4 regions of the Mesorhizobium sp. M1348 genome follow, and region 4 is predicted to be linked to each of the others. Evidence: predicted binding sites of a transcription regulator. Region 4 holds the regulator's gene; each other region holds the start of a gene.
What was found. The regulator LexA, encoded in region 4, represses DNA repair genes until DNA is damaged. The targets are predictions, from matches to a motif close to TGTTCNNNNTGTGTTCNG.
Positions count from the first base shown of each region.

Region 1: the regulator LexA is predicted to act here: its motif matches at 1,551-1,568, upstream of NKH13_RS01000 (helicase-related protein).
Region 2: the regulator LexA is predicted to act here: its motif matches at 1,510-1,527, upstream of NKH13_RS07625 (DNA recombination protein RmuC).
Region 3: the regulator LexA is predicted to act here: its motif matches at 1,362-1,379, upstream of uvrA (excinuclease ABC subunit UvrA).

Region 1 is NZ_JAMYLH010000001.1:204,266-207,377, forward strand. It holds gene NKH13_RS01000 (helicase-related protein) at 1-1,384, opposite strand, end outside; gene phbB (acetoacetyl-CoA reductase) at 2,115-2,840, opposite strand; gene NKH13_RS01010 (acetyl-CoA C-acetyltransferase) at 2,944-3,112, opposite strand, start outside.
Region 2 is NZ_JAMYLH010000003.1:123,996-127,107, forward strand. It holds gene fmt (methionyl-tRNA formyltransferase) at 1-909, opposite strand, end outside; gene def (peptide deformylase) at 926-1,456, opposite strand; gene NKH13_RS07625 (DNA recombination protein RmuC) at 1,560-2,822, shown strand; gene NKH13_RS07630 (GFA family protein) at 2,868-3,112, opposite strand, start outside.
Region 3 is NZ_JAMYLH010000013.1:101,856-104,967, forward strand. It holds gene uvrA (excinuclease ABC subunit UvrA) at 1-1,212, opposite strand, end outside; gene NKH13_RS21325 (hypothetical protein) at 1,911-2,204, opposite strand; gene NKH13_RS21330 (ATP-dependent Clp protease proteolytic subunit) at 2,298-2,903, opposite strand; gene NKH13_RS21335 (SRPBCC family protein) at 2,930-3,112, opposite strand, start outside.
Region 4 is NZ_JAMYLH010000034.1:15,706-18,817, forward strand. It holds gene NKH13_RS31095 (ComEC/Rec2 family competence protein) at 1-1,469, shown strand, start outside; gene lexA (transcriptional repressor LexA) at 1,463-2,197, opposite strand; partial or broken gene kynU (kynureninase) at 2,647-3,112, shown strand, end outside.

The sequences.
Region 1 (3,112 bases), on a different contig from region 4:
CGATTTCGCGCGTCTTTTCCTGCCAGTGTGCCCGATCGGCCAGCCAGCCGGGCCGGTTGGAGACGAAGGTCCATGTGCGGATCTGGGCAATCCTGTGCGACAGCGTGTCGATGTCGCCTTCGGTGGTGTCGGCACGGCGCACCTGCTCGGCCATGTAGTTCTCGTCGACATGGCCGTGCCTGGCAAGGTCCATGTAGATGGAGGCGATCAAGTCGGCGTGCTGGGCCGGCGCGATCTTCCTGTAGTCGGGCAGCGCGCAGGCTTCCCACAGCAGCGCCACGCGTCTGGCATCGGTGGTGAGTGCCCGGACATCCTCGTCGCGCGACAGATGCTCGAGCGCTTGCGCGTCTACTGCTGGCAGTGCGCGCGTCAGGCCTTCGACCGGGGCGTTGGTCTCGATCGAGCGCTTCAGCGCATCAAGGTTGGCGAAATCGAAATGCGCGGTACGCCACTGCAGCACTTTCACCTGGTCGAAATCATGCGCCTCGATCTTCTTGACAAGTTCCTCGTCCAGCGGATCGACCTGGCCGGTGACGCCGAAGGTGCCGTCGCGCAGGTGCCGGCCGGCGCGGCCGGCAATCTGGCCGAGCTCGGCCGCCGTCAGGTTGCGGTACTGGTAGCCGTCGAATTTACGGTTCTGGGCGAAGGCGACGTGGTCGAGGTCGAGGTTGAGGCCCATGCCGATGGCGTCGGTGGCGACGAGGTAGTCGACGTCGCCCGACTGGAACAGCGCCACCTGGGCGTTGCGGGTGCGCGGGCTGAGTGCGCCGAGCACGACGGCGGCACCGCCCTGCTGGCGGCGGATCAGCTCGGCGATGGCATAGACCTCGTCGGCCGAGAAGGCGACGATCGCGGTGCGCCGCGGCAGGCGGGTCAGCTTCTTCGAGCCGGCATAGGCAAGGTGCGATAGCCGTGGCCGGGTCACCACCGACACGCCCCGCAGCAGGCGCTGCAGGATGCCGTGCATGGTGGCCGCGCCCAGCAGCAGCGTCTCCTGGCGGCCGCGCAGATGTAGGATGCGATCGGTGAAGATGTGGCCGCGTTCGAGATCGCCGGCGAGCTGGACCTCGTCGATGGCAACGAAGGCGGCGTCGGTCTCGCGCGGCATCGCTTCCACGGTGCAGACCGAGTATTTCGCGCCCGCCGGCTGGATCTTTTCCTCGCCGGTGATGAGCGCAACCTTATGGGCGCCGACCTTCTCGCAGACGCGCGTATAGACCTCGCGGGCAAGCAGCCTGAGCGGCAGGCCGATGACGCCGCTTTCATGCGCCACCATGCGTTCGATGGCGAGATGGGTCTTGCCGGTGTTGGTCGGGCCGAGCACGGCCGTCACGTCTCGACCCGACAGGATCAGCGGTTCAGTGTGTTTCGGATGGATGTTCATCGGCCTGGAAATAAGGCTCTCTGCCTCGCATTGTCGGGAGCGCGCCCATATTGGCCGCGTATGACAGGCGACACATAGGGATTTCGGGCGCGAAGCGAAAGCGGAATGTGCCGAGGGCAGGCGATTGGTTGCTTCGAAGCCAGAAAATCTGTTCCCGATTAACAATTGGAACGAGTCTGGAACGAATCAGCTACGAATCACTGACTCCCGCTGATTCAGGGTTTGTTCACGGCTACATCTGGGCTTTCTGCCGGCGAGTCTCACCACATGCTGAATCACGGAAACTGGCCCGATTCATGCAAGCGGCATCCAAGCGAGCACCGCGGTTAACCTTTGCCGGTGAATGATCGTGGCCAGCCAATCTGCTCCGCCCAACATTATGAAATTATTGATGTTTCCTAATGCGCTTTAATCATTTCGAGGGTGTTTTCAGCTCTCGCCGTTAACGTTCCGCTCAAAGCCGGAACGAATCGGCGACGAATCAGCGATAGGCAAAGTTTCTTGGTTTGTTCACCGCAACATGTTGTGTTGTGAACAGCTTTTCCACCGAGAATCGACAGGCTGTCGGACGGGTTGTGCACAGGTTGCGCAGTTGCCGTTAACCTTTGCATGCCAGTTTCGGGCAGTGTGCGGCACCGCGATCTTGCAGCGGAGAAAGCTGCTATGGAACGGGCCGTTTTGCGGGGCCCGTTCATTCAGCGCGTATCTATCTCAACGTAAAGATAAACGGTCAGGCGATGTACTGCCCGCCATTGGCTGATATGGTCGAACCGGTGATGAAACCGGCATCGTCGGAAGCGAGGAAGACGACGCAGCGCGCGATCTCCTCCGGCTCGCCGAGACGGCCGATCGGGATCTGCGGGATAACGCGCTCGTTGAGGACCTTCTCGTCCATCGCCTTGACCATCTCGGTGGCGATGTAGCCGGGGCAAATGACGTTGACGGTGATGCCGGCGCGCGCGCCTTCCTGGGCCAACGCCTTGGTGAAGCCGATATCGCCGGCCTTCGAGGCCGAATAATTGACCTGGCCGACCTGGCCTTTCTGGCCGTTGATCGAGGAGATGGTGATGATGCGACCGAACTTGCGGTCGCGCATGCCGCCCCACAACGGATGCGTCATGTTGAAGACGCCGGAAAGGTTGGTGTCGAGGACCTCCTTCCATTGCTCTCGCGTCATCTTGTGGAACATCGCGTCGCGAGTGATGCCGGCATTGTTGACCAGCACCGAGACGGGACCGAGATCGGCCTCTACCTGTTTGATGCCGGCGGCGCAGGCCTCGTAGTCGGCGACCGACCATTTATAGACCGGGATGCCGGTCGCGGCCTTGAACTTTGCCGCCGCTTCCTCATTGCCGGCGTAGTTTGCGGCGACCGAATAGCCGGCGCTTTTCAAGGCGACCGATATCGCCGCGCCGATGCCGCGCGACCCGCCTGTGACGATTGCAACCTTTGTCATATGTCCTCCCGGGAAATGCAGATGACTGAGCGTTGAAGCGGCGGGGTTTGCCCTCTATTCCCTACTCGCTTTGCGCCAGATCCTATTCGTATCGCCTATCTCATCACAATGCTTCAACGCACATAGCAACACCCATGCCGCCGCCGATGCATAGCGTGGCAAGGCCTTTCTTGGCACTTCTGCGGCGCATTTCGTAGACCAGCGTGTTGAAGATGCGGGCGCCCGAGGCGCCGACCGGATGGCCGATGGCGATGGCGCCGCCATTGACGTTG
Region 2 (3,112 bases), on a different contig from region 4:
TTCGAGCTTGGCCCCGCGCAGAAACTCCTGCGCGGCAATGGGCCTTCCGCCCGCACGTTGAACTTCGACCAGCCTGATCGCGCCTGACCCGCAGGCGACCGTCAGCCGATCGTCGAGAATTCCTCCCGGTTCGCCGGCGCCTTGCAAGAGCGTCGAGCGAAGCAGTTTCAGCCGCTCCATGCGGCCGCCGATTTCGGCCTCGCACCATGCACCGGGAAAGGGCGACAGGCCGCGAATCTGGTTGTGCACGTCGCCGGCAGGTCGCAGCCAGTCTATGCGAGTCTCCGATTTATCGATTTTCTTGGCGTAGGTCACCCCCACCTCGGCCTGTGTGGTAAATGTCAGTGTATTCCGTTCCAGCCGTTCGAGCGCCTGCACCATCAGAGCCGCACCCAACACCATCAGCCGGTCGTGCAGATCGCCGGCCGTCATGTCGGGTCCAACGGCGCATTTTTCAACCATTGCCACCGGCCCGGTGTCGAGGCCTTCCTCCATCCGCATCACCATCATGCCCGTCTCGGTATCGCCGGCCATGATGGCGCGCTGGATAGGGGCGGCGCCGCGCCAGCGCGGCAACAGCGATGCGTGGCCATTGAGGCAACCGAGCCGCGGCGCCTCGAGAATGGGTTTCGGCAGAAGCAGCCCGTAGGCGACTACCGCGGCGACGTCGGCACCCAACGCGCGGAACGCCTCCTGCTCCGCCTCGCCCTTCAGCGACACCGGCGTGCGAACCTCGACGCCCAACCGATCCGCCTCGCGCTGCACCGGCGACGGCGTCAGTTCGAGCCCGCGCCGGCCGCCGGCGCGCGGCGGCTGCGTGTAGACGGCTGCCAATTCATGCCCGGCCTCGGCAATCGCCCGCAGCGTCGACACGGAGAATTCAGGCGTACCCATGAAGATGACACGCAGGGGCATTCGTCGACCCCTATCCCACCATCTTGCCTGGCGCCTTGTCCCTGGCGAGCTTCTTGAACTTTTTGACCACCATGTCGCGCTTCAGCTTGGAGATGTAATCGATGAACAGCACGCCGTTGAGATGGTCGATTTCATGCTGCAGGCAGGTCGCCATCAGCCCCTCGGCTTCGATCTCCTGCAGCTTGCCGTCGCGATCGAGATATTTCACCCGCACCGCTGCCGGACGCTCGACCTCGGCGTAGTAGTCCGGGATCGACAGACAGCCTTCCTCATAGACCGAACGCTGGTCGGAGCTTTCGAGGATTTCGGGATTGATGAAGACGTGCGGTGCCGGCGTCTCGTCCTCCTTGGCGAGGTCGATGACCAGCATGCGCAAGGGTTCGCCGACCTGGATCGCAGCGAGGCCAATGCCGGGCGCGTCATACATGGTGTCCAGCATGTCGCCGGCCAGTTTGCGCAAGTCGCCGTCGACACGCTCGACCGGTTTTGAAACCTGGCGCAGGACGGGATCGGGGAGGATGATAAGCGGCTTGATCGACATGGCGTCTCACCTAAGACCTCGCAGGAAAAGCGTCAACCGGGGCGCCTTCGGGTCGTTCACGTTTTGATCTGTGCCGGTAGACCGAATCATCTATGCTGTCGGCATGAACGATCTGGCCACCATCCTGTCCGAACCTGTCGCCCGGCTCGGCGCCACCACGATCACGCTCGGCCATGCCCTGGGTTTCGGCGCAATGCTGTTCCTCGGACTGTTCGTGGCGCTCGTCGTTGCGCTCTGGCGATCGGCCAAGGCGCGTGCGGTGGCGGCCGCCGAAGCCGCCGACCACGCCCGCGACGCCGAGGTGCGGATGGCCGGCATCTTGGCAAGCCAGGCGGAAATGCAGGGCCGCATGGGCGCCATCGCAGAAGTGTTCGGGGCGCGCCAAGCGGAACTGACACAGTCGATCGGCCAGCGCCTCGATGCCATGACCGGCCGCCTAGGCCAGACCATGACCGAGCAGACGAGATCGACGCATGAGAGCCTCGCCAAGCTGCAGGAACGGCTGGCGATTATCGATGTCGCGCAAGGCAACATCCAGTCGCTGGCCGGCCAGGTCGTGCAATTGCAGGCGATCCTTTCCAACAAGCAGACGCGCGGTGCCTTCGGCCAGTCGCGCATGGAAGCCATCGTCGCCGACGGATTGCCGCACGGCGCCTATGAATTCCAGGCGACCTTGTCGAATGGCAGCCGGCCCGACTGCCTGGTGAAGATGCCGAACGGCGCACCGTCGCTTGCCATCGATGCAAAGTTTCCGCTCGAGGCCTGGAATGCCATTCGGGCCGCCGAAGGCGCCGACCTGCAGAAGTCCGCCGCACAGGCTTTCCGCCGCGACATCGAGGTGCATGTCCGGGATATTTCCGAAAAATACCTGATCCAGGGCGAGACGCAGGACACCGCCTTCATGTTCGTGCCCTCGGAATCGGTGTTCGCCGAAATCCATGAGAATTTCGAAGCCGTTGTCCAAAAGGCGCATCGATCGCGGATCGTCATCGTCTCGCCATCGCTTTTGATGCTGTCGATCCAGGTCATCCAGGCAATCCTCAAGGATGCACGCATGCGCGAGCAGGCGCACCTGATCCAGGGCGAGGTTATCCGGCTGATGGAAGACGTGTCTCGGCTCGACGAGCGGGTGCGCAAATTGCAGACGCATTTCGGCCAATCGGCCAAGGATATCGACGACATTCTGGTCTCGACATCGAAGGTGACCAGGCGCGGACAAAAGATCGAGGCGCTGGAGTTTGGCGTGCAGCCGGCGGAGAACACCACTGGTTCGAATGGCAGCGGAGCAAAAGCGGAAAGCAGCCCGCGCGTCGCCGATTCGAAAACCGGGCAGTTGAGGCTAAGGGTCGTCGAAGGCGACGATTGAGAGCTCCGCCGGAACCGGAGGCGAGCGCTTCGCCCGGGTCTGGCGCTACTGCTCCTCGATGATGGTCATGCCTTCGAATTCCGGCAGCCAATGCAGCGCCGAGCGATGCCAGATCTGCTTTCTCGGCACCAGTTGATCGCGCTGCCGTGCCGTCCCGACCCTGATGCCGTAAACCTTCGGTCCCTCGCCCGCCGACGTGGCGTAGAGATGCGAGCCGCACTCACCGCAAAATGCCTGAGCGCGCTTGGCGCCGCTCGAACCGGTCTTGATGTAGATCTTCGGCGTGCCCT
Region 3 (3,112 bases), on a different contig from region 4:
GCGGCGCTCGAGATTGGGGATGACGCCCTCGAAGGTTTTCGTCGTCTTGTAGGAGCGCAGGCCGTCATCGTAGTGGAAGGTGATTTCGCGCTCGCCGGTGCCGTGCAGGACGGCTTGCCTTGCCTCCTCGCTCAAATCCTTGAACTTGTCGCCGAGCTTGAAGCCATAGGCAACGCCCAGCGCTTCCAGCGTTTGCGCATAATAGGGCGAGGTCGACTTCGCCCACGGGCTGACGGCGCCAGCGCGCAGCGAAACATTCTCGTCGGGCACGACCAGGCTGGCATCGATGGCGCGCTGGCTGCCGAGCCCGTCGCAGGTTGGGCAGGCGCCGAACGGATTGTTGAAGGAGAACAGCCTAGGCTCGATCTCGGGAATGGTGAAACCGGACACCGGGCAGGCGAACTTTTCCGAGAACAGCATGCGTTCATGCGTCTCGTTCTTCGACTTGTTGACCGAATCCTCGCCGGTCTGGCTGGCGTCGAGCGGCTTGTCGGCAAATTCCGCTACCGCCAGTCCGTCGGCCAGCTTCAGCGCGGTCTCGATGGAATCGGCGAGCCGCGTCGCCAGATCGCCGCGCACGACGATGCGGTCGACGACAACGTCGATGTCATGCTTGTACTTCTTGTCCAGCGCCGGCACGTCGGCGATCTCGTAGAAGACGCCATCGACCTTGACGCGCTGAAAACCTTTCTTCTGCAGCTCCAGCAGTTCCTTGCGGTACTCGCCTTTGCGGCCGCGCACCATCGGCGCCAGGATGAACAGCCGGGTGCCTTCCTCGACTGCAAGCACCCGGTCGACCATCTGCGAAACCGTCTGGCTCTCGATCGGCAGGCCAGTGGCCGGTGAATAGGGTACACCGACGCGGGCGAACAAAAGCCGCATATAATCGTAGATCTCGGTGACGGTGCCGACCGTCGAGCGTGGGTTCTTCGAGGTGGTCTTCTGCTCGATGGAGATGGCTGGCGACAGGCCGTCGATCTGGTCGACGTCCGGCTTCTGCATCATTTCGAGGAATTGCCGCGCATAGGCCGAAAGGCTCTCGACATAGCGGCGCTGGCCCTCGGCGTAGATGGTGTCGAAGGCAAGCGACGACTTGCCCGACCCCGACAGGCCGGTCATGACGATCAGGCTGTCACGCGGCAGGTCGAGATCGACATTCTTCAGATTGTGTTCGCGTGCCCCGCGAATGGAGAGATATTTATGGTCGGCCATCGCCGGTCGCCGCCTCAGAATCTGGAATTCGTGGGATGGGCGGGTTTTCCCGACCATCCCCTATGTAGGTAATTTCGCCGCCTTTTCGAGAGACGCCACAACTCTCGACCAAAGCGTTTAACCGCCTTTCGCGCGAACGGGCAAGCGGAAAGAACAAAGGCCGAACACGCTCCTGACAAAAGCTGCCCGTACAGCCGGCTTCACAAAGCGTCTCGCGATCACATTTTTCGGTAATCGGCTATTCAAGGTTGACGTCCATGCGTCACGGGGGCAGACTCCAAACGTCAACGAAGCTGGCCGTCTTTCGATGGCCTCGCGGCCTGGGGCTAGCCTGCGAGACGCCGCGGGTTATGCGATGAGCGCTTCGACGACGACAGTCGCAACGAACAGAAGGAGAGCAGAGGCATGACTCCACCGGATAGTTCCTTGAGGCTCCACGTGTCGCTGGAGCCGCGGCAGGTATAAGTAGCCAGGTCAGGCGTTTAGCGCTACCTGCCAACGTTGATCTGCCGATCCCCACAACAATCAGAGACTGCTAGTCGGATCGTCGGCTGAACGCCGCGAAGCATCCGAAATAAAAAGCCGGCAGTACACTCCCGGCAATTTGGATTTTAGATCCAAGAAGCCCCGTCAGTTGCAAAAGCAATGGCGGGGCTGTTCGTTTGAAGCGCAATATTTGTGGTTCACACCAGGCGAACTTAGCGGCTGGAGGGCCTGATCCCGCCGGTAGCGACATCGATGGTGATGCTGCCGGAAATCCGAACATCGGTATCGCCGATCTTGAACGTGCCGTTGCCGCTGCTTGGAACCGCGTCGTCGGGCTCGGGCTGCGGAGTTGGCTCGGCGATGCGATAGTCACTCGTCACACCGGGCAGGGCGCCCTTTTGCGAAGACGTCGAATTATCTTGGGCAAGTGCCATGCCCACCAGCATGTTCGTGCCCACAATGGCGGCAATGGCAAGGCATAGGCTGGATGAACGAATGGCGGTCATCACCTGACTATAGTGCGGCGATAGCGCCGAAGCCAGACCGGCGGCGCTGAGAGTTGCCAGCCCTCATATCGCTCAGTTCCGTTCGAAGGTGCTTCACGCGGCCTGCTTGCGAGTGTCGAAAACATGGTCGACGAGGCCCCAATCCTTGGCCTCCTGTGCGGTCATGAAAAAGTCGCGGTCGAGCGTGCGTTCCACTTCTTCGTAGGTGCGGCCGCAATGGTGGGCGTAAAGATCGGTCATGCGCCGCTTGGTGCGAAGGATGCCCTCGGCATGGCGCTGGATGTCGGAGGCTTGGCCCTGGAAACCGCCGAGAGGCTGATGCAGCACGATGCTGGTGTTGGGTAGCGCGATACGCCGCCCTGGCGTGCCGGCCATCAAAAGGAACGAGGCCATCGAGGCGGCGAAACCCATACAAACGGTGGAGACCGGGCAACTGATATACTGCATCGTATCATAGATGGCGAAACCGCTGGTCACCACGCCGCCCGGCGAGTTGATGTAGAGCGAGACCTCCTTGTCGGGATTGTCGGATTCCAGCGACAGAAGCTGGGCGCAGACCAGCGCCGACGTGCCGTCATCGATCGGCCCGTTGATGAAGACGATGCGCTCGCGCAGCAGCCGCGAAAATATGTCGAAGGCGCGTTCACCGCGGCTCGACTGATCGATCACCATCGGCACCAGATTGGCAAGGCCGCTCATCGTTTGTCTCCGTTGACTGTTGTCGTTCAGGCCGCGCGCAGGAAGAGGCGCGGGGTGTTTGCGGCGATCTGCTTGTGCCTGGGAGTGTGCGCTTCAAAGGAAAGCCGGCAACCGGCGCCTGCCATCGCGATCTCCGGCATCGCTGCCCCAGCAAAACCATCATGGACGATGCGCAGATGCGTGCCGCCGGAAACGGTGCGGTCAAGCGT
Region 4 (3,112 bases):
GCACAGGCATCTACCACATCATCTCCATCTCGGGGCTGCATATGGCGTTGGTCGCCGGCACCATCATGGCGCTGCTACGCGGCGCCTTTGCGCTGTTTCCCGATTTCTCATCGCGACGGCCGGTCAAGAAATATGCCGCGGCCGCCGCGCTTTTTTCGATTGCGGCCTACCTCGTCTTTTCCGGCATTGTGGTAGCGGCCGAACGCAGCTTCATCATGCTGGCGGTGATGCTTATCGCCGTGCTGTTCGACCGGACCGCGCTCACCATGCGCAACCTGGCGATCTCGGCCATCGCCGTCATTCTGGTGTCGCCGCACGAGGTGGTCGGTCCGAGCTTCCAGATGTCCTTCGCCGCGACGGCGGCCCTTGTCGGCGCCTATGCAGGCTGGTCTGATTACCGCGCCGGCAGGGCCACCACGCCGCCGCCCCGGCGGTCGCCGCTACGCTTTGCCACTCGAAAGGTCCTGCTGGGCATGGGCGGCCTGGCGATGACCTCGATCATTGCAGGGAGCGCCACGGCGCTTTTCGCCATATGGCATTTCCAGCGCGTGGCGCCGCTCAGCCTGTTCGCCAATCTGGCCATCATGCCTATCGTCTCACTGGTCGTCATGCCCTTCGCCGTCCTCAGTGCGCTGGCGATGCCGTTCGGCGCGGATGGGCCTTTCCTCTACGTGATGGGCAAGGGGCTGACGGCGATGATCGCCCTGTCCGGGTGGATCTCCGAGCGCTCGCCGATCGATGCGGTCGGGCTGATTTCGCTGAGATCCGTCCTTTTGGTGACGATCGCCCTCGTCATTGCCAGCATGGCGACGACCTGGTTGCGGCTCGCGGCACTTCCTTTTGCGCTCGCCGGCTTGCTAACGACAACGCAGACGCGCGTACCCGATGTATTGATCTCGGAGGACGCACGGCTGGTCGCGCTGCCGATCGGCAGCGGTGAACTCGCGGTCAACCGGGCACGCCCGAATGAGTTCACCATCGACAACTGGAAACGCGCGCTCACATCAGAGGCTATCGTCGCGCCGGAAACACCTGGAAAGAACGATCCGCAATTCGACATTGCCGATCCGGCCGACCTACCGCCGGGCATGCCGTTCATTTGCACGGACGGCCTCTGCCTCGCCAGGCATCCATCCGGCGCGATCATCGCGCAAGCCAAGGACCGCGATACTGCACGGCCAGCCTGCGCCTTTGCCAGCTTGATCGTCATCGACGACGCCACCGCCCATAATCCCTGCTACTACGACCGGCTGGTCCTCGTCGTCACCAAACGGCAACTGGCGCGCGCGGGAAGTGCGGCCGTCTATTTCGATCCACAAGCGGCAACACGCGCCGAAATCCGCTTTGCCGTCGAAAAATCATACCGGCCCTGGCACGTGCAGCGGAAATTTTCACGCGCGGCGCGGGGCCTGCCGCCATACCGCAGGGCCGACAAACCCAAAGCCGGCGCCAAGGGCGGAGCTCAGTAGCGGCGGATCAGTCCGACGAGCTTGCCTTGCACCTTGACCCTGTCTGGTCCGAAGATGCGCGTCTCGTAGGCCGGATTGGCGGCTTCCAGGGCGATCGAGGCGCCCTTGCGGCGGAACCGCTTCAGCGTCGCTTCCTCCTCGTCGACCAGTGCCACCACGATCTCACCGGGGCTCGCCGTATCGGCATTGCGGATGATCACCGTGTCGCCGTCGAAAATGCCAGCCTCGATCATCGAATCGCCTTTGACCTCGAGCGCATAATGCTCGCCGCCCATGATCATATCCGGCGGCACCGAAATCGAATGCGTCTGGTGCTGGATGGCGTCGATCGGCACACCGGCGGCGATGCGGCCCATCACCGGGATCGAAACGGCGGCGACGACATCGTCGTCATTGCCGGCTGCAGGGACGCGCGACGATGTCGGCTTGCCCTGCCGAGGGGCACCTTGCCCAAGACTGCCCTGGATGACACTCGGCGAGAACTTGCGTGCCGCATTGAGGCCGGGGGCGATCGAGTCAGGCAGGCGCAGCACCTCCAGCGCACGGGCCCGGTTGGGCAAACGGCGAATGAAGCCGCGCTCCTCCAGCGCCGTTATCAGCCGATGGATTCCCGATTTGGAAGCCAGGTCGAGCGCTTCCTTCATCTCGTCGAAGGAGGGCGGAATACCGCTTTCCTTCAACCTTTCGTGGATGAACATAAGCAGTTCGTGTTGTTTGCGTGTCAGCATAGCGACCCCCAACAGAATCAGAAAAACAAACCCAGAACAAACACTATCTGTTCCAGTTGTGTTCCGCAACTGTTTAAAGTTTAATGAATGCGTTAAGGCTCGGGAAACAAACCACGCCCCTACCGGAATGCCGCATTTTCACCCGCCGCGAGCCTCATCGCCTTGATTCTGCTGTCGTTTGCGCCCTTCTGGCTTCCTAGAAGGCGCCACTGGCATCGGCCGTCGGTCGGCAAAAGGGCACGGAATTGAACCCGTATCGACTGTGCGGTTTGGTCAATGCACCGTGAACGAAACGAACTCAAAACGCCAACCTCGGGTTAACTCCGGGTTTCCACCGCCTGGTCAGGCTGCTTCTCGCTGGTGGAGCCTTGCTGCGCGCTACCCGGTAATGGAAGAACAGTCGATGCGTGTCCGGCGTTGCGTTGAATCTTTGGGGGAGCAGGCAAATCATGACAGGAATTCCCGATCTCGCGGCCATAAAGGCGATGGATGCCGCAGATCCGCTGCGCGCGATGCGCGACCGTTTTGTGTTGCCGCAAGGAGTGATCTATCTCGACGGCAATTCGCTAGGAGCTGCTTCACGTGCCGCTTTCGATGAACTGTACAAGGCCGCGACCGAGGAATGGTCGCATGATCTCATCCGCGCATGGAACACGGCCGGCTGGTTCAACATGCCGCTTGAACTTGGCGACCAGCTCGGGCGCCTGATCGGTGCCGCGACCGGCCAGACGGTGGTCTGCGACACGACGTCGGTCAACATCTACAAGCTGCTGCACGCCGCCATGGCCATGCGTCCGCAGCGGCGGGTCATCGTCGCCGAGGGCGATAGCTTTCCGACAGACCTTTACATGGCTGAAGGTGTGGTTTCGACGCGAAAAGATACGCTGCTGCGCCTCTCGGGGGTCGACGCGCCGA